3 regions of the Planifilum fimeticola genome follow, and region 3 is predicted to be linked to each of the others. Evidence: riboswitches for the same ligand, from Rfam matches in the RefSeq annotation. Region 3 holds a riboswitch; each other region holds the start of a gene.
The links. Region 3 has a riboswitch for S-adenosylmethionine ahead of CLV97_RS12680 (nitrite/sulfite reductase). Riboswitches for the same ligand answer to the same signal wherever they lie in the genome.

Region 1: another riboswitch for S-adenosylmethionine. It lies ahead of metX (homoserine O-acetyltransferase MetX); the one in region 3 lies ahead of CLV97_RS12680 (nitrite/sulfite reductase).
Region 2: another riboswitch for S-adenosylmethionine. It lies ahead of CLV97_RS08225 (homoserine dehydrogenase); the one in region 3 lies ahead of CLV97_RS12680 (nitrite/sulfite reductase).

Annotation. Positions count from the first base shown of each region.
Region 1 is NZ_PVNE01000002.1:132,887-139,468, forward strand. Features, by position in the region: gene CLV97_RS02060 (peptide ABC transporter substrate-binding protein) at 1-828, shown strand, start outside; gene CLV97_RS02065 (ABC transporter permease) at 913-1,845, shown strand; gene CLV97_RS02070 (ABC transporter permease) at 1,847-2,767, shown strand; gene CLV97_RS02075 (ABC transporter ATP-binding protein) at 2,780-3,796, shown strand; SAM riboswitch class I at 3,945-4,090, shown strand; gene metX (homoserine O-acetyltransferase MetX) at 4,180-5,277, shown strand; gene CLV97_RS02085 (succinate dehydrogenase cytochrome b558 subunit) at 5,466-6,113, shown strand; gene sdhA (succinate dehydrogenase flavoprotein subunit) at 6,129-6,582, shown strand, end outside.
Region 2 is NZ_PVNE01000011.1:5,243-11,824, forward strand. Features, by position in the region: gene rlmD (23S rRNA (uracil(1939)-C(5))-methyltransferase RlmD) at 1-670, opposite strand, end outside; gene CLV97_RS08225 (homoserine dehydrogenase) at 760-2,073, opposite strand; SAM riboswitch class I at 2,159-2,285, opposite strand; gene CLV97_RS08230 (small, acid-soluble spore protein, alpha/beta type) at 2,449-2,736, opposite strand; gene CLV97_RS08235 (superoxide dismutase) at 2,840-3,457, opposite strand; gene CLV97_RS08240 (HAD family hydrolase) at 3,597-4,724, opposite strand; gene CLV97_RS08245 (DeoR/GlpR family DNA-binding transcription regulator) at 4,982-5,764, shown strand; gene CLV97_RS08250 (four-carbon acid sugar kinase family protein) at 5,761-6,582, shown strand, end outside.
Region 3 is NZ_PVNE01000021.1:50,412-56,993, forward strand. Features, by position in the region: gene sat (sulfate adenylyltransferase) at 1-409, opposite strand, end outside; gene CLV97_RS12670 (phosphoadenylyl-sulfate reductase) at 409-1,143, opposite strand; gene CLV97_RS12675 (DUF3906 family protein) at 1,200-1,427, opposite strand; gene CLV97_RS12680 (nitrite/sulfite reductase) at 1,441-3,066, opposite strand; SAM riboswitch class I at 3,134-3,256, opposite strand; gene CLV97_RS12685 (hypothetical protein) at 3,593-4,429, shown strand; gene CLV97_RS12690 (SMI1/KNR4 family protein) at 4,485-5,105, shown strand; gene CLV97_RS12695 (SMI1/KNR4 family protein) at 5,143-6,582, shown strand, end outside.

The DNA.
Region 1 (6,582 bases), on a different contig from region 3:
ATCATCATCCCGCCGGATTTGACGAAAAAAGGGCTGGAGAGCGGCGAGATCAAGTCGCAAAAACAACCGGCGGTCTACTTCTACATGTTCAACGTGGAGAAGAAGCCCTTTAACAACAAGAAGATCCGCAGAGCCTTCGCCTTGGCCATCGACCGTAAGTCGATCGTCGAAAACGTGACTCAGGGCGGACAGGTGCCGGCCACCGGCTTCGTTCCGTGGGGGATCCCGGACTTCGTCGCCGAGAAGGACTGGGTAGAGACCCGCGATGACTATCTGCCGGAAAAGGCCCAGCCGGAAGAAGCCAAGAAGCTGCTCGAGGAAGGCATGAAGGAAGAAGGGTTTGACAAACTTCCCGCGGTGACCATCGATTACAACACCGATGAAGGTCACAAGAAGATCGCCGAAGCGATTCAGCAAATGTGGAAGAAGAACCTCGGGGTGGACGTGAAACTGCGCAACTCCGAATGGCAGGTGTATCTGGACAAGACCAAGGCCGGCGACTTCCAGGTGGGACGCCTTGGTTGGTTGCCCGACTACATCGACCCGATGACCTTCATGGACATGTGGGTGACGGGTGGAGGCAACAACGATACCCGCTTCAGCCATAAGGAGTACGACGCCTTGATCAAGAAAGCCAAATCCACGGCCGATCAAAAGGTCCGCATGGAAGCGATGCACAAGGCGGAAGACATCCTGATGGACGAAATGCCGATCGCACCGATCTATTTCTATACGGATCTCTACATGGAGCAGGATTACGTGAAGGGTGTTGTGCGGAATCCGGACAAGAGTGTCTACTTCCGAGATGCCTATATTCTTGAGCATTAATGGAAGTTCCGGGCATGGGTGAAAGTCACCCCTTCATGGGGTGACTTTCCCTTGTCCGCTTTTTCTGCAGAGGAGGTGTTGCCGGTGCTTCGATATATTGGAAAACGTTTTCTTTACATGCTGCTCTCCCTCTGGGTGATCGCCACCCTGACTTTCGTCATGATGCATCTGGCTCCCGGCGGTCCCTTTGCCTCGGAGAAGAAGTTGCCGCCCCAGATCATCGCCAACCTGGAAGCGCATTATAATCTGGACAAGCCGCTTCCTGTGCAATATGCCCTCTATATGAAAAATTTGATCATGTTCGATCTGGGCCCCTCGATCAAATCGGAGGCCCGGGACGTGAACGGCATTCTGGCCGACGGATTCCCCGTCTCCGCCCAGCTTGGCCTTGAGGCGATGGCTGTCGCCGTGCTGGCGGGACTGATCATGGGAATTATCGCCTCTCTTCGCCACAACCGGCTGCCGGATTATACCGTCATGTTCCTGGCGGTGGTCGGGCTGGCCGTCCCCAGTTTCGTCCTTGCCCCACTCTTCCAGAAGTATTTTGGTCTCGAATGGGAACTGTTGCCGATTGCAGGCTGGGGTTCCTTTGAGGATTCCATTCTGCCGGCCATTGCACTGGCCTTTACCCCCCTGGCACTGATGACCCGATTGATGCGCTCCAGCATGCTGGAGGTGCTGGGACAGGATTACATCCGCACCGCCCGCGCGAAGGGGCTGTCCCCGTCAAGGGTGATCACCCGGCACGCGATCCGCAATGCCATTTTGCCGGCGATCACCATCGTCGGTCCCCTGGCGGTGGATATCATCACCGGCAGTTTCGTGATCGAGAAGATCTTCTCCATTCCGGGCATCGGAAAATATTTTGTGGACAGCATTTTTAACCGGGATTATTCGGTGATCATGGGCGTGACCGTCTTCTACTCCGCGCTGCTTCTCCTGGTCAATTTGCTGGTGGACATCGCCTACACGTGGGTGGATCCGCGAATCAAGATCGGCGGAAGGGGGGCGAACTGATATGTCTTTGCCTGCAGAAGCTTTTGAGCCGGCGCCGCGCCGCGAGGCGGAGGCGGAGGCCATTGCGCGGCCCAGCCTTACCTACTGGCAGGATGCCTGGTTGCGTCTGAAGAAGAACTGGATGGCGATGGCGGGTCTTATCATCCTCGTACTTCTCGCCGTGATGGCCATTTTCGGACCCTATATGGTGGAATACACCTATTACGAACAAAACCTGGAAACGGGAAAAAACCTGGAACCCTCCGGTGAGCACTGGTTCGGGACCGATGATCTGGGGCGGGATATGTTCGTCCGCACCTGGTACGGCGCCCGCGTGTCGCTGCTGATCGGATTGGCGGCGGGATTGATCGACTTGATCGTCGGTGTGCTCTACGGCGGCATTTCCGGCTACAAGGGCGGGCGGACCGACGAGATCATGATGCGGATCGTCGACGTCCTGTGGGGCCTTCCGTACCTGTTGATCGTGATTCTCCTGCTGGTCGTGATGGAGCCCGGCGTCCTGACGATCATCATCGCCTTGTCGGTTACCGGCTGGTTGCGCATGGCCCGTCTGGTGCGGGGGCAGGTCCTGCAGCTGAAGGAGCAGGAGTACGTGCTCGCCGCCCGAACCCTGGGGGCGAGCGGCCGGTGGATCTTGTCCAAGCATCTGCTCCCCAACTCTCTGGGACCGATCATTGTTCTTTTGACCTACACCGTCCCCAACGCCATTTTCGCCGAGGCGTTCCTGAGTTTCCTCGGGCTGGGGGTGCAGGCGCCCTTCGCCAGCTGGGGGACGATGATCGACGATGCGACGGCGGTGATTTTGTCGGGTGAGTGGTGGCGTCTCTTCTTCCCCGCCTTTTTCCTCAGCCTGACGCTGTTGGCCTTCAATATGCTCGGCGATGGCCTGAGGGATGCCCTGGATCCGAGAATGCGCAAGTAAAGGAGGGAGAACATGGCTCTTTTGGAAGTGGATAATCTGCATGTGTCGTTTCAGACTTACGGAGGAGAAGTACACGCGGTCCGCGGAGTCAGCTTCTCCCTCGAAAAGGGGGAGACCCTGGCCATCGTCGGCGAGTCGGGGAGCGGAAAAAGCGTCACCGCCCAGTCGATCATGCGGCTGATTCCGACGCCGCCGGGCATCATTAAGGAGGGGGAGATCCGCTTTGACGGAAAGAATCTCCTGTCCCTGTCCGAAAAGGAGATGTTCGGCATCCGGGGCTCGGAGATCGGCATGATCTTCCAGGATCCGATGACCTCCCTCAACCCGACGATGACCGTGGGCAAGCAGATCATGGAAGGATTGATCTGGCACCAGGGGATCGAGAAGCAGGCGGCCCGGGAGCGGGCGATCGAAATGCTTCGCCTGGTGGGAATTCCCACTCCTGAAAAGCGGGTGGATCAGTATCCCCACGAGTTCAGCGGCGGGATGCGGCAGCGGGCGATGATCGCCATGGCCATGGCGTGCAATCCGAAAATCCTCATCGCCGACGAACCCACCACCGCCCTGGACGTGACCATCCAGGCGCAGATCATGGAACTGATGAAGGAGCTGCAGGAAAAAACGGGAACGGCGATCATCCTGATCACCCACGATCTGGGAGTGGTGGCCGAAACCGCTCACAAGGTGGCCGTCATGTACGGCGGGAAAGTGGTGGAGTACGGAACGGTGGAGGAGATTTTCTACCGTCCCCGCCATCCCTACACCTGGGGACTGCTCAACTCCATGCCCCGGCTGGATATGAAACGGGACGGGGAATTGCAGTCGATCCCGGGTTCCCCGCCGGACCTGTTCAAGCCGCCGCAGGGATGCCCCTTCGCCGACCGTTGCCCTCATACGATGAACATCTGCCACAGCACGATGCCGGAGAAGACCGATGTCTCTCCCAGCCACGGGGTATATTGCTGGCTGGAGCATCCCCAGGCGCCACGCGTGGATCGAAATCTTCGGGTGAACATCTCGGCGAAGTGAGTTTCCCCGCGAATGCTCTTCTGCGCAAGATGCTCTGCCACGGGACGGAAAAGGGGAGGGCCTTTGGCCGCCCCTTTCGGACCCGATGGCACGGCCTTGACACACCCCTTTAAATTGTCGTATGATAACAGAAAATTCAATAGGCGTCTTCTTATCCAGAGTGGCGGAGGGACTGGCCCTATGAAGCCCGGCAACCACCCCGCTCCCGTCCAGGGAACGGCCGGATTGAGCTTGATCCGGACGAGGGGAAAGGTGCCAATTCCTGCAGGACCCTCGGGTCCTGAGAGATGAGAAGAGGCGGAACGGAATTCTACCCATTAGCGGTCCCGCGCCCTCTTCTGATCGAAGAGGGCGCTTGCTTTTCCGGAAGGGGGAGGATGGATGTGGCGACAACCGTCAACTGCCCGCAAAAGCTGACGGTTTCGATCGGTCCGATGGATTTGGAGTGCGGCCGGCGCCTTAAGCAGGTGGAAATCGCCGTGGAGACCGCCGGGACCTTAAACGAATCCCGGGACAACGTGATCCTTGTTTGTCATGCGCTTACAGGCGATGCCCACACGGTGGGGGATGAGGATCACCCCGGATGGTGGTACGGGCTGATCGGACCGGGCGGGTATATCGATACCAACCGCTATTTTGTGATCACGACCAATGTTCTGGGCGGATGCGCCGGAAGCACCGGTCCTTCGTCGATCGATCCGGAGACGGGGCGTCCCTACGGGTCTTCTTTTCCCGTGGTGACGATTCGGGATATGGTCCGCGCCCAGCGGCGCTGCCTGGAGAAAATGGGCATCTCCAAAATTGCGGCGGTGATCGGCGGTTCGATGGGCGGGATGCAGGTGCTGGAATGGGGCATCATGTACCCTGAAACGGTGGAGCGGATGATCCCGATCGCCACTTCCGCCGCCTTCTCTCCGATGGGGATCGCCTTCAACGACATCGGTCGCCAGGCGATCTTGGCGGATCCCGAATGGAAGGGCGGAAATTATTATCCCGGGCCCGGGCCCCGAAAGGGTTTGGCCATTGCCCGGATGATGGGGATGGTCACCTACCGGACCGAAACCCTTTTTGAGGAGCGGTTCAGCCGTCGGATCCAGGACGACGGCCCCATTACCCGGATGGATTCGATGTTTCAGGTGGAAAGCTACCTGCGATATCACGGGGAGAAGCTGGTCCGCCGCTTCGACGCGAACAGCTATTTGTATCTCCTCAAGGCGATGGATCTGCACGACATCGGGCGGGGACGAGGAGGGGTGGAGCGGGCGCTGTCCCGGATCCAGTCCGATGTGTTGGTGATCGGCATCCGGGAAGACATTCTGTTTCCGATCCGGGAGCAGCGAAAGATTCACTTCCTGCTTCAACGGCTGGGGAAGCGGTCTTTGCTGGAAGAAATTCATTCCCATTACGGTCATGACGCCTTTTTGGTCGAATTTGACCAGGTGGGCCCGCCGATTCGGCGTTTCCTGGGAGAAGGGGGCTGAGGGGTCTCCTTGACGCTCCCACGCAGTGGGAGTACAATAGGAATGTATTTATTCACTCTGTGAAACCCCTTTCCAAAAAGCGGTTTTCATTTTGACGATGATTTTTATGAATGTGCTGCCGTCTGTGCAGCTTTTTTGGAAAGTAGGGTAACATAGGAGAAGCACTCAGGTTTATGGGGGGCCTGGCAATGAATCACTCCAGTTTCTTCAACCGTCGGCTGCACTCGCTGTTGGGTGTCATACCGGTGGGATTTTTTTTGCTCGAGCATCTATTGACGAACTATTATGCCACCCGGGGAGCTGACGCTTTCCGCGAGCAGGTGGAATGGCTGTGGGACATTCCCTTCCTGCTCTTTTTGGAGATCTTCTTCATTTTCCTTCCCCTTTTGTATCACGGGGTGTACGGGCTGTATGTCGCCTTCCAGGCGAAGAACAATGTGACCAACTACGGTTACTTCCGGAACCTGATGTTCATGCTGCAACGGGTGACCGGAGTGATCACCTTCATCTTCGTCGGTTGGCACGTCTGGGAGACCCGGATTTACGTCGCTTTGAACGACTTGGCCGCGAACGAAGTGGGCATGCGGATGAACGAGATTTTGTCCAACAATTTCACCTTCGCTCTGTATGTGATCGGAGTCGTCGCCGCGGTTTTCCACTTCAGCAACGGCATGTGGTCCTTCCTGGTCAGCTGGGGGATCACCGTGGGACCCCGCGCCCAAGCCGTTTCCACCTGGGTGTGGGCCGTCGTGTTCGTCGTCGTGTCGTACATCGGCATTCGGGCCCTGTTTGCCTTTGTTGACCCAGAATTCATGGCCCAGTCGGCACAGTTTTAAAAGGGGGCACTGCCAATGAACGAGAAGGTCATCGTCGTCGGCGGAGGCTTGGCCGGTCTGATGTCCACCATCAAACTGGCGGAAGCGGGCGCCGACGTTCAACTGTTCTCCATCGTTCCCGTAAAGCGTTCCCATTCCGTCTGTGCGCAGGGCGGAATCAACGGTGCGGTCAACACCAAGGGGGAGGGAGACTCGCCCTGGGAACACTTTGACGACACCGTTTACGGAGGGGACTTCCTGGCCAACCAACCGCCCGTCAAGGCGATGTGTGAAGCGGCGCCGGGCATCATCTATCTGATGGACCGGATGGGAGTTCCCTTCAACCGGACGCCGGAAGGGCTTATTGACTTCCGCCGGTTCGGCGGCACCAAGCACCATCGGACCGCCTATGCCGGCGCGACGACGGGTCAGCAGCTGCTGTACGCGCTGGATGAACAGGTGCGGCGCTATGAAGTGGCCGGACGCGTCA
Region 2 (6,582 bases), on a different contig from region 3:
TGCGACTGATCAGCACCAACTGAACCTCCCCCGTTTGAAGGCCGATCCGCGCCACGAGATGGCGGAGGGAACCGGTGTGCTTACGCTCATCATATATCGGAATTTCCAGCTCCTCCACCACCCTGCGGGCCTCCTCCAGGGTCCGATTCACTTCCGGATGCTGTACGGCGCAATCCCCCATTTCGATCAGCCGGTGGGACCTGACGGAATACATTCCCATTTTCACGCGCCCGCCGATCCGCTTCAGCGGCAATTGCGCCTTGTTCCGGTATCGCCAGGGATCGTCCATTCCCACCGCGGGGGCGATGGGCAAATTCTTCAGGCCTGTGTAACGGGAAAAGGCCTCCTTCAGAAGCTCCCTTTTCAAGCGGAGCTGAAAGGGGTAATCAATGTGCTGCAGTTGACAACCGCCGCATTCCTCGTAGACGGGGCACGGAGGTTCTCTCCGGTGCGTTGAGGGTTTGAGGACGCGAAGGAGGCGAGCCCGGACAAACCCCCGCCCCTCCTCAAACACCCTGGCCAACACCGTCTCCCCGGGAATCGCCCGCTCGACGAACACCACCTTTTTTCGAAAGTATCCGATCCCTTCTCCATTGATCCCCATCCGGCGTACCGGAAGCCGGATCACCTGCCCTTCGGCTAGGCGCACAGATTGTTCGGTTTTGTTCATCTTTTTCCGTTCCTTTCCCTGCCGGTTGCCGGCGAAAAGAAAAATGCCTGTGCGGCCATCATACCACACAGGCAGTCCCTTTTCCCACTTCACTGAGCCGAACTGATCTTCGCCTCCCGTTCGGCGCCGACGGGCTCCGGCGTACCCAGCAGGGGGCGAAAGACGACCCTCTCCGCCTCCAGCTCCAGTTCCTCCGTCAATTTCTCCTGAAGGGACGGATCCCAGCGGCGCAAAATCAACGCCAGCGCGCTTCGCTCGTCCCCCGGCAACCAGGCGACATCCACGGCCGAAGTTCCGAACCGTTTCAATCGCTCCTTCACTTGTTGGGAGATATCGGAGCCGAGGCGATCCTTCGTCTCGATGAAGGCGAAGCGCGCTCCCCCCTCTTCCCAGACGGGGAGAACCAGCGGACGCCGGTAGGACAGCGGCCGGGGAAGGGGGAGACGGAAAAGGTTGCAAAGGTCCTCCACCATGGCGCTGGCGGTGGGCTGTTCCCCCGCTCCCTGGCCGACCAGCGTCACGTCCTGAACCGTGTCCGCTTCGATATGGATGGCGTTGTAGACACCGTTGATGCCGGACAGGGGATGGGAAAGGGGAACCAGGGTGGGCCCCACCTGCAGGGCAACGGGACCTTCCTCCCCGAACTGCTCCGCCTTGGCCAGCAGTTTGATCCTATACCCCAACCGGTGGGCCAATTCCAGCTCCGCGGGCGAAATATCGGTGATGCCCCGCCGTGCGATCTCGTCGACGGGCACCACGGCTCCGAAGGCGAGACGGCTGAGAATCGTCAGCTTGTGGGCGGCATCAAATCCCTCCACATCGGCGGTGGGATCGGCCTCCGCGTAACCCAGCCGCTGGGCCTCTGCCAGCACTTCCTCAAAGGAGCGCTGATGTTCCCCCATCTGCGTCAAAATGAAATTGGTGGTGCCGTTCAAGATCCCGGAAACGCGCAGAATCCGGTTCGCCTTCAGGAAATGCTGCAGGGTGCCCAGCACCGGAATCCCGCCGCCGACACTGGCTTCATACAGGAGCTGAACCCCGTGCTCCTGGGCCAGCTTTTCCAATTCCGCTCCATGTTTGGCGATCAGTTCCTTGTTGGCCGTCACCACGTGGCATCGGGAGCGGATGGCCCGTTCGATGTAAGTTCGGGCAGGCTCCACCCCGCCCATCGCTTCCATGACCACATCGACCCCTGTCGCCATGATCTCCTCGAACCGGGTAGTGAGCAGGTTTTTCACTCCGTCCACTTTCCGCTTCTTGTTCGGATCGCGCACCAGGATGTGCTTGACTTCGAACAGGAGTCCGGTTCGGCGTGCGATCACATCCTGATTGCTTTGGAGCATTTTGTACACGCCGGTTCCCACGGTCCCCAGCCCCAACAGGGCCACATCGATCCGGTCCACTCCGCTTCCCTCCCTGTGCATTGGATAAAATGAAAACCCTCTTCGAATAAGAAGAGGGTATGTAAACGCAACATCCATACCCCGCTCCTTATCTCTCAGCGCCCCCGGCACTGCAGGAATTGGCACCTTTGCCCCTGGAAAGCACCCCGTGGGTGCCAAGGCAAGGTTGCCGGGCTTCATCGGGCCAGTCCCTCCACCTCTCTGGATAACGAGTCGGGTCAAGCTATGCAATTTAATTAGTCCTTATTATCTTACAGCGGACCCCCTTTGTCAAATCTTTTTTTTGTCCAAAACGATTTTTTCTATTTGAACGGTTCCGCCTCCTCGGCTCGGAGATTGCACATGAAAACGGCCCGGTCGCCGGGCCGTTTCACCTCAGGGGCGCATCTGGCGGGCCAGCGCTTCTTCCGCCCTTCTCACCATTTCCTTCACCATGTGGCCGCCGATGGCACCGCCGATCTTTCCCGCCTCGGCGGCTTTCAGATCGCCGTTGTCCTCCGGCTTCAGCGGAACGCCCAAACGGCGGGCCACTTCGAACTTGACCTCTCCGGGATTCATCGGGCCCGTTCCCAACTCCCGGCTCATCACCTGTGCCTTCAGCCGATCCATTTCTCCGCGGGCCTGGGGCACCAGCAGCCGGTTGCGGCGACGCCTGCGCGCCATCTCTTCCACCCCCTGGTCTTAGTGTGTCCAGCCGCCCGTCTCTCTTGCACCGACACAAAAAACCCTCCGGTCGAAACCGGAGGGATAGCCCGGGAAATTTTCCTCATCCGCGGGCGTTCAGATAGCGTTTGTTCACTTCTTCCCAGTTCACCACATTCCACCAGGCCTTCACATAATCCGGACGCTTGTTTTGGTATTTCAGGTAATAGGCATGCTCCCAAACGTCGATGCCCAGGAGCGGTTTGTCGCCGTCCATCAGGGGATTGTCCTGGTTCGGGGTGCTGGTTACGGCCAGTTTCCCGTCGGATTTCACAACCAGCCAGGCCCATCCGCTGCCGAAACGGGTGAGGGCCGCCTTGGTGAATTCCTCCTGGAACTTTTCAAAGCTGCCGAAGGTTTGGTTGATCGCGTCGGCCAGCTCCCCGGTCGGTTGGCCGCCGCCGTTGGGGCTCATGCTTTCCCAGAAGAGGGTATGGTTGTAGTGACCGCCCCCGTTGTTGCGAACCGCGGTGCGGATCGACTCGGGCACCTCGTTAATATTGCGGATCAGATCTTCCAGCGATTTTTCGGCCAGGGCGGCATGGCCTTCCAACGCAGCGTTCAGGTTGTTCACGTAGGTGGCGTGGTGACGACCGTGGTGAATCTCCATCGTCTGCGCATCGATGTGCGGTTCCAGCGCGTTGGCGGGATAAGGCAGCGCGGGCAATTCAAACTTCGCCATACACGTGATCCCTCCATATGTAAGTTTTGTTTGAACAGGATGGCCTGCTTAGCATGCCCAATCATCAGCCCATCATCGGCTTCCCCTATTATTATGACCCAAAATCCCGGATATGGTCAATTTTTTTTCGCGAAAAGTTTCAGAAGATCGCTTCCGGCAGTCCGGTCACATCCTCCACAATGTAATCGGCACCCAATTCCTCAAATTTCGCCCGCGCCTTTTCCCCGGTCAACCCCGTCAAGGTGGCGGCGAAACGGCACCCCATCCGGCGCGCCGCCAACAGATCGGCGACGGAATCGCCGACGATCAGCACCTCTTCGGCCCCCGGAAGCGGAAAATCGGCGTCAAGACACGCTTCATCCGGCGCCTTCAGGCCCAAATAGCCCTTCACATAGGTGAAGGGATGCGGCTTGCCCAGCGGGGCGCGGTCGGGATGGGACTCCTCCGCCCGAACCACCTCGCTGGCGGTGACGATCCGTTCCGGTTCGAAGGCATCCAGCAAACCCAGCGACCGGAGGGGCACCTCCGTCTCCAGGCGGGGGCGTCCCGTCCCGATCCCCAGGACGATGCCCCGGTCGCGCAGGCGGCGCAATGTCCTTTGGATCGCCTCCTTCGGGGCCAGGGGAATCTCCTGGTGAAGAAACCCCGGCTTTCCCGGCGTCCGGGGCTTACTTCCCTCGACCCTCCGATACAAATCCTCGCCGAGATACCACTCCTGAAACGCCGATCTCCCCAGTTCCCACAGGGCGCTGTTTCGGGAAAAAGCCGGCTTTTGAACGTCCAGCCAATCCTCCGCGAGCCGGTTGAGATGGAGGAGAAGTTCGTGCTTTTCCGCCCGGGACGTGGAAAAAGCGGGAATAAAGGCATCGTAGGAAGGTCGGAAATCGATCCCGGCATCCCGTGCCGCCCGGCCCAGTCCCTTCAACCGTTCGGCGTCGATCGGCTCCTCGAGCCAATTCCGGCTCCAGCCTGGCCGGATCTCCTCCAGCCGGCGGAGAAGGGATAAAAGCTGGCAGGAAAAGGTGAGAAACACCATGTCCCAGTTGGAGTTGATGCCGCGGGCCTTCAGCCAGTCCAGCACCCGGTCCTGGACGAACACCTCCCGTCGAATCCGGCGGATGGTCTCCTCATCGGGTTCCGGTGTAAAGTCTTCCCCGGACAATCCCAAATATTCCGGGTGGTGCAACATCTCCCACACGGTCAGGGCCGATGCGTCAAAACAGCGCTCCTCGCTGAGAAACACCCCGTCCACGTCAAACAAGATCATCCTGTACAAGTGCCGTTCCCCCCGTCAAAGCTCAACCTTTCCCTGAACATTTCTTATACTTTACCAGATCGGCGGGGAAAATCATAGAGGGCCGGCAGGTGCGCACCCCCAACTCCCCAAAAAATGGTTGCATAAAAACCGTTGACGAAATTTTTTCAAAGGGATATAGTAAATATCACAAATACAATCATTTTAAAACAATATATAACACATCTTTTGTTCATTTCTGTTTGTAATCAAAGGAGCGAAACCGGTCCATGTTGCCCGCCGAGCGCAGACGATTGATCCTGAAACAGATTGAGACGGAGGGTTCCGCCCAGATCAATCAATTGGCCGAACGGTTCGGCGTGTCCGCGATGACCATCCGCCGGGATCTGGATGTGTTGGAGGCGGAACGAAGAATCGTCCGTACCCGCGGTGGGGCCATGCTGCGGGAGGATCCCCGCCGCGAGTTTCCCCACCGGTGGAAAGATGAGAGGAACCAGCCGGCCAAGGAAGCGATCGCCCGCCGGGCCGTCGCTCTGATCGGATCGGGGCAGAGCGTCATCCTCGATGCCGGTTCGACCAACTTGCGGCTGGCGCGGCAGACGGCCTCCCTCCAAGACATCATGCTGATCACGAACGATCTGAAAATCGCCTTGGAATTGGGCGACATCGAGGGCCTTCACGTGGTGTTGACCGGAGGGCAGCTGAAACCCAAGGTGTACAGCCTCGAGGGGCACCACGGCGTGGCGATGCTGTCCGGATTCAACGTGGACACGGCGTTCATCGGTTGCGATGCCTTCGATCTGGAACGCGGCGCCATGACCAACAGCATGACCAAGATCTCCATGAAACAGGCGATGATGAAAAGCGCCAAGCGAAGGGTACTGCTGGCCGATTCCAGCAAATTCGAACAGCGGGCGCTCCTCTCCTTTGCGGATCTGACCGATTTCCACACCATCATCACCGATGACGGCATCCCCCCGGAGAGCGCCGAAGCCTGCCAAAAGGCGGGCATCGAAGTGATCATCGCTTCGAAGGAGGAAAGCGAAACATGACCCGGCTGGCGGTGATCGCCGACGACATCACCGGTGCCAACGCGACCGGCGTCCTCCTCCGCAAAAAGGGATGGAGGGTGGCGGCGCTGTTGGACCACCGCGCATCCCCTGAACACCTGTCCTCCTGGGACGGCATCGTGTGGAACGCCAACTCCCGCCTTCTCCCCGCCGGGGAAGCGGGAAAGCGGGTCCGAGGGATGGCCCGCCGGCTCCGGGATTTGCCCTCCGGCGAGACCCTGCAACTGGCCAAGCGGATCGACAGCACCCTGCGGGGAGCCATCGGCGCCGAAACCGAAGCGATTCTGCAGGCTTGCCCCGGGGATGCGGTGGCGGCGGTCGTGCCCTCTTTCCCGGCTTCCGGGAGGATCACAAGGGGGAAGACGCTGTTCGTCCACGGCGTCCCCGTCCACCAGACGGAGGTCGGGAGGGACCTCTACTCCCCGGTTCGCACCTCCGATGTCGTCGAATTGATCCGGTCCCAGACCTCCCTGCCGGTGGAATGGGTGGAAACGGGAAAAGCCCCTCACCTAACGGAAGCTCTGTCCAAAGCAGTGGCGCAGGGAGCCAAAATCGTGGTCTGCGACGCCGAGTCGGAACGGGACATTGAGGCCCTCGCCGAGGCCTGGGCCGCCCTGGACATCCCCCTTCTTCCCGTCGATCCGGGACCCTTTACGGCGGCATACGCCACCGCCAAAGCCTCGATGAAAAAACGCCTGCTGCTGATCGCAGGCACCCCGGCGCCCACCACCCGCGAACAATTGGAGGTGGTCCAAAGCACCTTTTCCCCGGGCATCATCGATGTGGACTTGAACCGGCTG
Region 3 (6,582 bases):
CATCTTCGGTGCGGAACACCTCCCGCGCCTCTTTCCTCGGGTCGATCCGGTAAAGGCTCTCCACCTCCAGGACCGCATAGATCCTTCCGTCCTCCCCCCGGAGCGCCACCGGTTTTCCCTCCCGGATCTCCGAAGCGCGGTCTTCCGGAACCGGAAGGGTGATCGGAAGCGGCCAGACCGTTCCGTCCGCCAGGCGCATCCGGTCCCGGACCGAGAGATAATCCTCCTCCTTCAAAAATCCGTTGAGGGGAGAAAAAACCCCGGTGGCGATACATTCCAAATCGGAAAGGGTGACCGGTGAAACCTTCCAGCCGGGGAGTTCCTTCGCCCGTTTCAGCCAATCCTCCCTCTCCTCTTCGGCGGCCATCCGGTTGATCAATGTGCCGCCGTGAGGGGAGATGGTTTCCATCATTGCGAATCTCCTTTCCGGTTCGGGTGCAATCCGCACTCGGTTTTATCGAAACCGGCCCAGCGGCCTGCCCGAAAATCCTGGCCGGGTTTGACCGGAATGGTGCAAGGCTCGCACCCGATGCTGGGATACTGGCGATCATGAAGAGGATTGTAGGGAACATTCCGCTCCCGAATATAGGACCATACCTGATCATGGGTCCAATGGGCCAGGGGATTCAATTTGACCAGGCCGAAGGATTCATCCCACTCCACCACTTCCGCACCGGCACGGGTAGGGGATTGTTCCCGGCGGATGCCGGTGATCCAGGCGGAGTAGCCGGACAACACCTTTTTGAGGGGTTCCACTTTGCGCAGCCGGCAGCAGAGGTTGGGATCCCGCTCCCACAGCCGATCCCCCCACTTTTTCGCCTGCTGCTCCAGCGTCAAATCCGGCGAAACGCGGATAAACTTCTTTCCGTACCGCCGGGTCAGCCGGTCCCGGGTCTGATACGTCTCCGGAAAATGGAGGTCCGTATCCAGGTAGAAAATATCCACCTCCGGATCGATTCTCTGCAGCATATCCACGAGCGCCACATCCTCCGCCCCGAAACTGCACGCCAGGGCGATCTTCCGGGAACCGAATTTTTTGACTCCCCAGGCGATGATCTCCGAGGGATGGGCATCCCTCAAATCCTTCGCCGCCCTTTGAATCTCTTCCCGGCCCGCCTTGATTTGTCCGTCTGATTCGCTCATTCTTTGATCCCTCCCATTCATTCCATATTCGTATCCCTCCCCTTTGGTTCTCTCGATCACCAATCGGAGGCTTCCACCACAAACCCCCTTCCTTTTCCGGCGGACCGCTTCTCCACGATGACCATTTCAACCACCGGCGGCGCGGCGATTAAGTGACGGTCCAGCTCCTTCTCCGCCGCCGCAAAGGCCCCTTCATCGCTGGCGGCGAGGAGGATGACATGAACGGTTCCTTTTCCCTGAATTTCCGCGGACACTTTATAGAGAAAAAGCGCTTCCCGGTTCATCGGCGCCACCCCTTCAAGACGCCGATGCCCGGGACAGGATTTCATCAAAGCGCCTCTGGAGGGCGTCGATTCCCACCCGCCTCACAAAGCGCCAAAAGGGCTCTTCCGGCTCGCGGTGCTCCTTGTAAAAGAGAATCAGCTCCTTCAACACCGGTGCCACCCGGTCCGCCGGCACCCTTCCCTTAAGAGGGGTGTTGAAGGTCGCCCCTTCCCCCAGATGGCCGCCGACGGAAACGGTGTACGCCTCAATCATCCCGTCGACCGTCTTCATCTTTCCTCCCATGAGGCCGATGTCGGCAATCTGCTGCTGTCCGCAGGAATTGGGGCACCCGTTGATGTGCAAGCGGATCGGCGTATCCAGCTCCACCTGTTCGTCCAGATATTCAACCACCCGGCGCATCAGCCCCTTTGTTTCCGTCAGGGCCAGATTGCAGAACTGGATTCCCGTGCAGGAAACCGCATGGCCGACAAAGGGCTTGGGATAGGGCGTAAGCCGCTGGAGAAGGGATTCCGCCAGCAGATCATCCAGCCTCTCCTCCGGCACGTCGGGGATGATCAGGTTCTGGGTGTTGACGGTCCGCACCGAACCGGAACCGTATTCATCCACCAGATCGGCCAGTTGGAAAAACTCCTCCGCGGACGTCCGGCCCATCGGCACATTGAGTCCCACGTAGAAGTAACCTTTCTGTTTCTGGGGATGGACTCCGGTGAAATATCCCGCATTCCAGCCGACCAGCCGGTCCTTCCCCCGGGACGGATACGGACCGATGTACGTCTCGAGCACCTCCAGGAATTTTTCCGCACCCCAGTCCGCCACGAGGAATTTGAGCCGGGCCCGGTGCCGCTTTTTTCGATAACCGTAATCCCGGAACACCCGGGTCACGCCCACGGCCACCTCCACCACCTGTTCCGGAAGGACAAACAGGTCCAGTTGCTTCGCCATGTGCGGACGGGAGGAGAGGCCGCCGCCCACCCATACGTGGAAACCGACCGCCTCCTTCCCGCCGATCTCCTTGACCGCCGGCGTGAAGGCGAGATCGTGGATCTGGGCGTTCGCCGCGTTGTAGACATTGGACGAGACGGAAATTTTGTATTTCCGGGGCAAATTGGAAAACTCCCGGTTGAGAAGAAAGGTGCGCTCCAATTCCTCGACGATGGGACGGGTGTCGATCAGCTCATGGGGATCGATCCCGGCCAGGGGATTGCCCACGATGTTTCGGGGGCAGTCCCCGCAGGCCTCGTAAGGATGGAGTCCCACTTCCTCCAGACGGCGGAAAATGTCCGGAATCTGCTCGATGCGCAACCAGTGGTACTGAACCGACTGGCGGGTCGTGACGTCGATCAGCCCCCGGCCGTACTCCCGGGCCAGCTCCGCCAGCACACGCACCTGCCGGGTATCCAACACGCCGGACGGGATGCGGACCCGCATCATGAAATGGCCGTCCTTGGGGCGCTGCTGATAGATGCCCGCCCATTTCAGACGGGTGAAATCCTCCTCGGGAATCGATTCGTATCCCGACTTCGCCCATCGGTAAATGTCCTGAATGACATCCAGACCGTCCTTTTTCAGCTTCAGCCGTTCCACCTCATTCAGTTCCGCCGCATTCTCCTCCCATTTCCACTTCCGTCGCTCGGCCATGGCTCACTCCCCCTTTTTTAAATAAAAAATCCCTCTCCCTGAGAAGAGGAAAAGGAATGGTTTTCCCTCCTCATCTTCAGGGACCATGGTGCCCCACCGGAATTGGCACCGTGTCCCGCCCTCGAAACGGAAGGCGGGACGGGTTGCCGAGGCTTCATCGGGCCGGTCCCTCCGCCTCTCTGGATGAGGTATCGATTGGAATATATTAAAACTGACCTACTTAATCATCTATTAAACCCAATAAAGTAGGTTTATTAACTATGTTTTATTCACAGGATATCTTGAGTCCCTGAACATGTCAACAGAAAAATCGCAAAAACCATCCCCTAAACCCTGGACGGTTTCCAGAAACAACCCGCGGAGGCGGGCGAATACAGGAACGAAGTGGTCCAACGCGCGGTGAACGATGGATGAACCGGCGCTCATGAAACCCGTCAGGACAAGAAAAAGACCCGTACGCGTCGCGACGACAGGGTGCGGATGTTGTCAGCAAAATCAAAAGAAAAACCCGCATGCAAAGAGGAGATTGCAGGAAACGCAGGGAATCAAGAAAAAATCGAAGGAAAGGACGGAGGATGCTGTGCACCGCTTGGTCAGCCGTTTTGAAGAATGGAACAACGACATGTATTTCATGGAAGTGTGCGGGGACCGGATTGTCGTGAACCATCACTACTCCGGGATCAAGATTCTGAACCTACAGCTGGAACCCGTCGATGAGCTGAACCTTTTTGATGGCGTGATGATCTACCATGCCTATTCCGACGGGGATAAAAAGCGGATGGTGCTTTATTGCGCCGAGAACGGCTGTCTGGTCCCGGTGGATCTCGCGGAAATGAAGTCCGCCGTCATTCCGCTGGAAGGAGCAATGCGGCAAACGGTCTTCTCACCGGTTCACAGATGGCAGGAAAAGGAACTGTTGTTGCTGGATTATTCCGGAAACCCATATCGAGTGGATCTTTCCGAAGGCCACGTCCGGTTTTGCACCGAAAAAGCCGGGATGTTCGGAAATACCGCGTCCCTGATCCGTCAGCACCGGTTGATCCACTTCGAAGACGGAATGCTGGTGCTGGAAACGCCCTCCGGTGAGAACATCAGGGTTTTTGACCTGACGGGCCGTCTGATCACGGAGGTCGGGAAGCCGGAAGGAAATTGGCACAGCGCGGTTTACCATGACGGCGGTTTGATCTTCGCGAGTGAAACCCGGATTGTCGGCGTGCGAAATCACGCGACCCGGTTTGTTCTGGAGCCGGAGCCGTCGGAATATTTTCTGAAAGTCAAAATGACCGGAGACCGCCATCTGTGGGTCCTGTCTTCCGACCCATCCCACCCCGAAAAGAGCCGCATCAGCCAATATCGGGTGTAAATTGCCCTTCTTTTGATTCCGCGGACGGCGAGTGATTTCAAAAAGGCAGACAGGATTGGGCACCCGCGTGGACCGGTCTGTCGTCAATCAGATTGAAGGAGTGAACCGCTTGCTTCATCATTTCGACTTCGGGCAAGGGAAGGTGGTCCTGGGCAGTTTGTTTCTCGATCCGGATCTTTCCTTTGCGGATCAGGAGCTCAGGCTGAGCGAAGACATGCTGATCGTCCAATATCAGCATGGAAAATATGTGCTGGACGTGGGACATGTTCCCCAATACGAGGGAGATTACCGGCTGCGCGTCATGATTCTCGGCCGGTACCGGGAACCGCTCCGCATGTGGTTTGTGGCCACGTTTGAGGAGCTGAGACGGAAAATCGATGAAGCGGTGCGGCTGATTCACGGATGGATGGAACGTCCGGAAGAGATCCGTGTCTATTCTCAAGTATTTCCCGCCCCTGATTCATCCGCTTCCAAGGCGGACCGGCTGCTGGGGAACATCGAGATTGCGTGGGAAGCTTTTCAGCCGCGAAACGCCACTTCCGAAATGGTGGAGAAGGTGGAAACGGAATGGGGTGTGCGGCTTCCGGACCGGCTGAAGGAGGTCATTCAACATTGTGACGGAGGGGGACCGATTCCTTCGGCTTTTCCGATGGATGAGAGAGAGAGGGAAAGTTGAGAAGCTGTTGTCCTTTCATCCGGAGGCCCCGGATTATGTGCTGCGGATTTACAAGAAACTGAAAGGCCGGTTGCGGGAGCGGGTTTTTCCTGTGGCCAGATTGTATTGGGATGATTTTTTGTGTCTGGATTACAGGAAAGGAACGGAGCCTCGCATCGTGATGTTTGATCCCGAGGAATCGGAGACGATTTCCATCGCCGACGGGGTTGAGGAATTCCTGGCGTCGCTCGACTCGGAGCGGGAAGGAATTCCGGTTTGGGAGGATTCCCCGGAAGAGAAGCGGTACGGGATGGAAGAGATCCTGGCAGCGCTTCGGCGGCTGGAATCGGAGGCGGAATGTTCTCTTCCCTTGATGCTCAAAAAAACCGTGTTGCACCACCACGGCGCGGGAGCCTTGTTCCGTTATTTCATCCATGAGGGCGGAATGGAAGCATTCAACCGGCTTCTGCCGGTCGTGCCGGAAGATCTGCCGGACAGCATGCTGAGCGTATATCGAACCTGGTTTGCCGGAACCTCCATGTGTCCGGTGGCCGAATGCCCGGATCACAGATACTTGTGTCTGGACCTCTCGGGCGTGCAACAGCGAATGGTCCTGGTGGATGTCAAGGAAAGAACGATACAAGAGGTGATCGAGCATCCGGGACGGTTCTTCCGGTATCTCGATTTCGGCCCGTCCCGAAGGGATTGGTTTGATGCCTTCCATTTCGGAAACGAACGGGTACTGGATCGAAGTTTCCGCATCGATCCGGCACTTCCCCTGGAGGATCAGCCGGAGCAGGTGAAAGAAACCCGGCTCAAAGTGGAATATGAGGGAGGCCGGCTGGTGCTGGAAGTCAGCCCGCTTGTTTATCCTCAGACAACCAACTTGCGTGTTTCCGTGAGGGGGGAGTACCGCGAGCCTTTGTTTTCCCGCTGCAGCGGTAGTCTGGAGGAAATCGGGGAATCGATCCGGGAAGCCCTGGATCGGATTCGGGAATGGAAAGACCTGCAGGTGAAAGAGCGGATGATCACCTTTCCGGCCGGTTCCGTCAAGTCCGTGACGGACAGGTTGCTCGGTGAAAAGGAGATCTGTTGGGAAAGCATCCATCCGCCCGTTTCTTTGGAACAGGTGGAGGACTTGGAGGAAAAGTGGGGCGTCCGGCTTCCGGATTTGCTGAGAGACCTCATGCTGCGGATGGGTGGGGGCGGTCCCGTCCCCGAGGCCTTTGAAGTTTCCGGTCAGCGGATGAAACGATTCGGATCCTTGTTTCGGCCCGATGATTCGGGTTCTTTGAATGCCATGGAAACGTTTCGGCGATGGAAGCACCGGCTTCCCGACAATGTGTTCCCGTTTGCCACATGCGACGGAGGGCTTCTTTGTCTGGATTACCGAATGAATCGGGAAATTCCCGCCGTTTCTTGGTATCCATGGGGATATCTGATTCTGGATCGGGAGGACGCGGAAATTCTGGCCGGCTCGCTCGAGGAATTTCTGGCC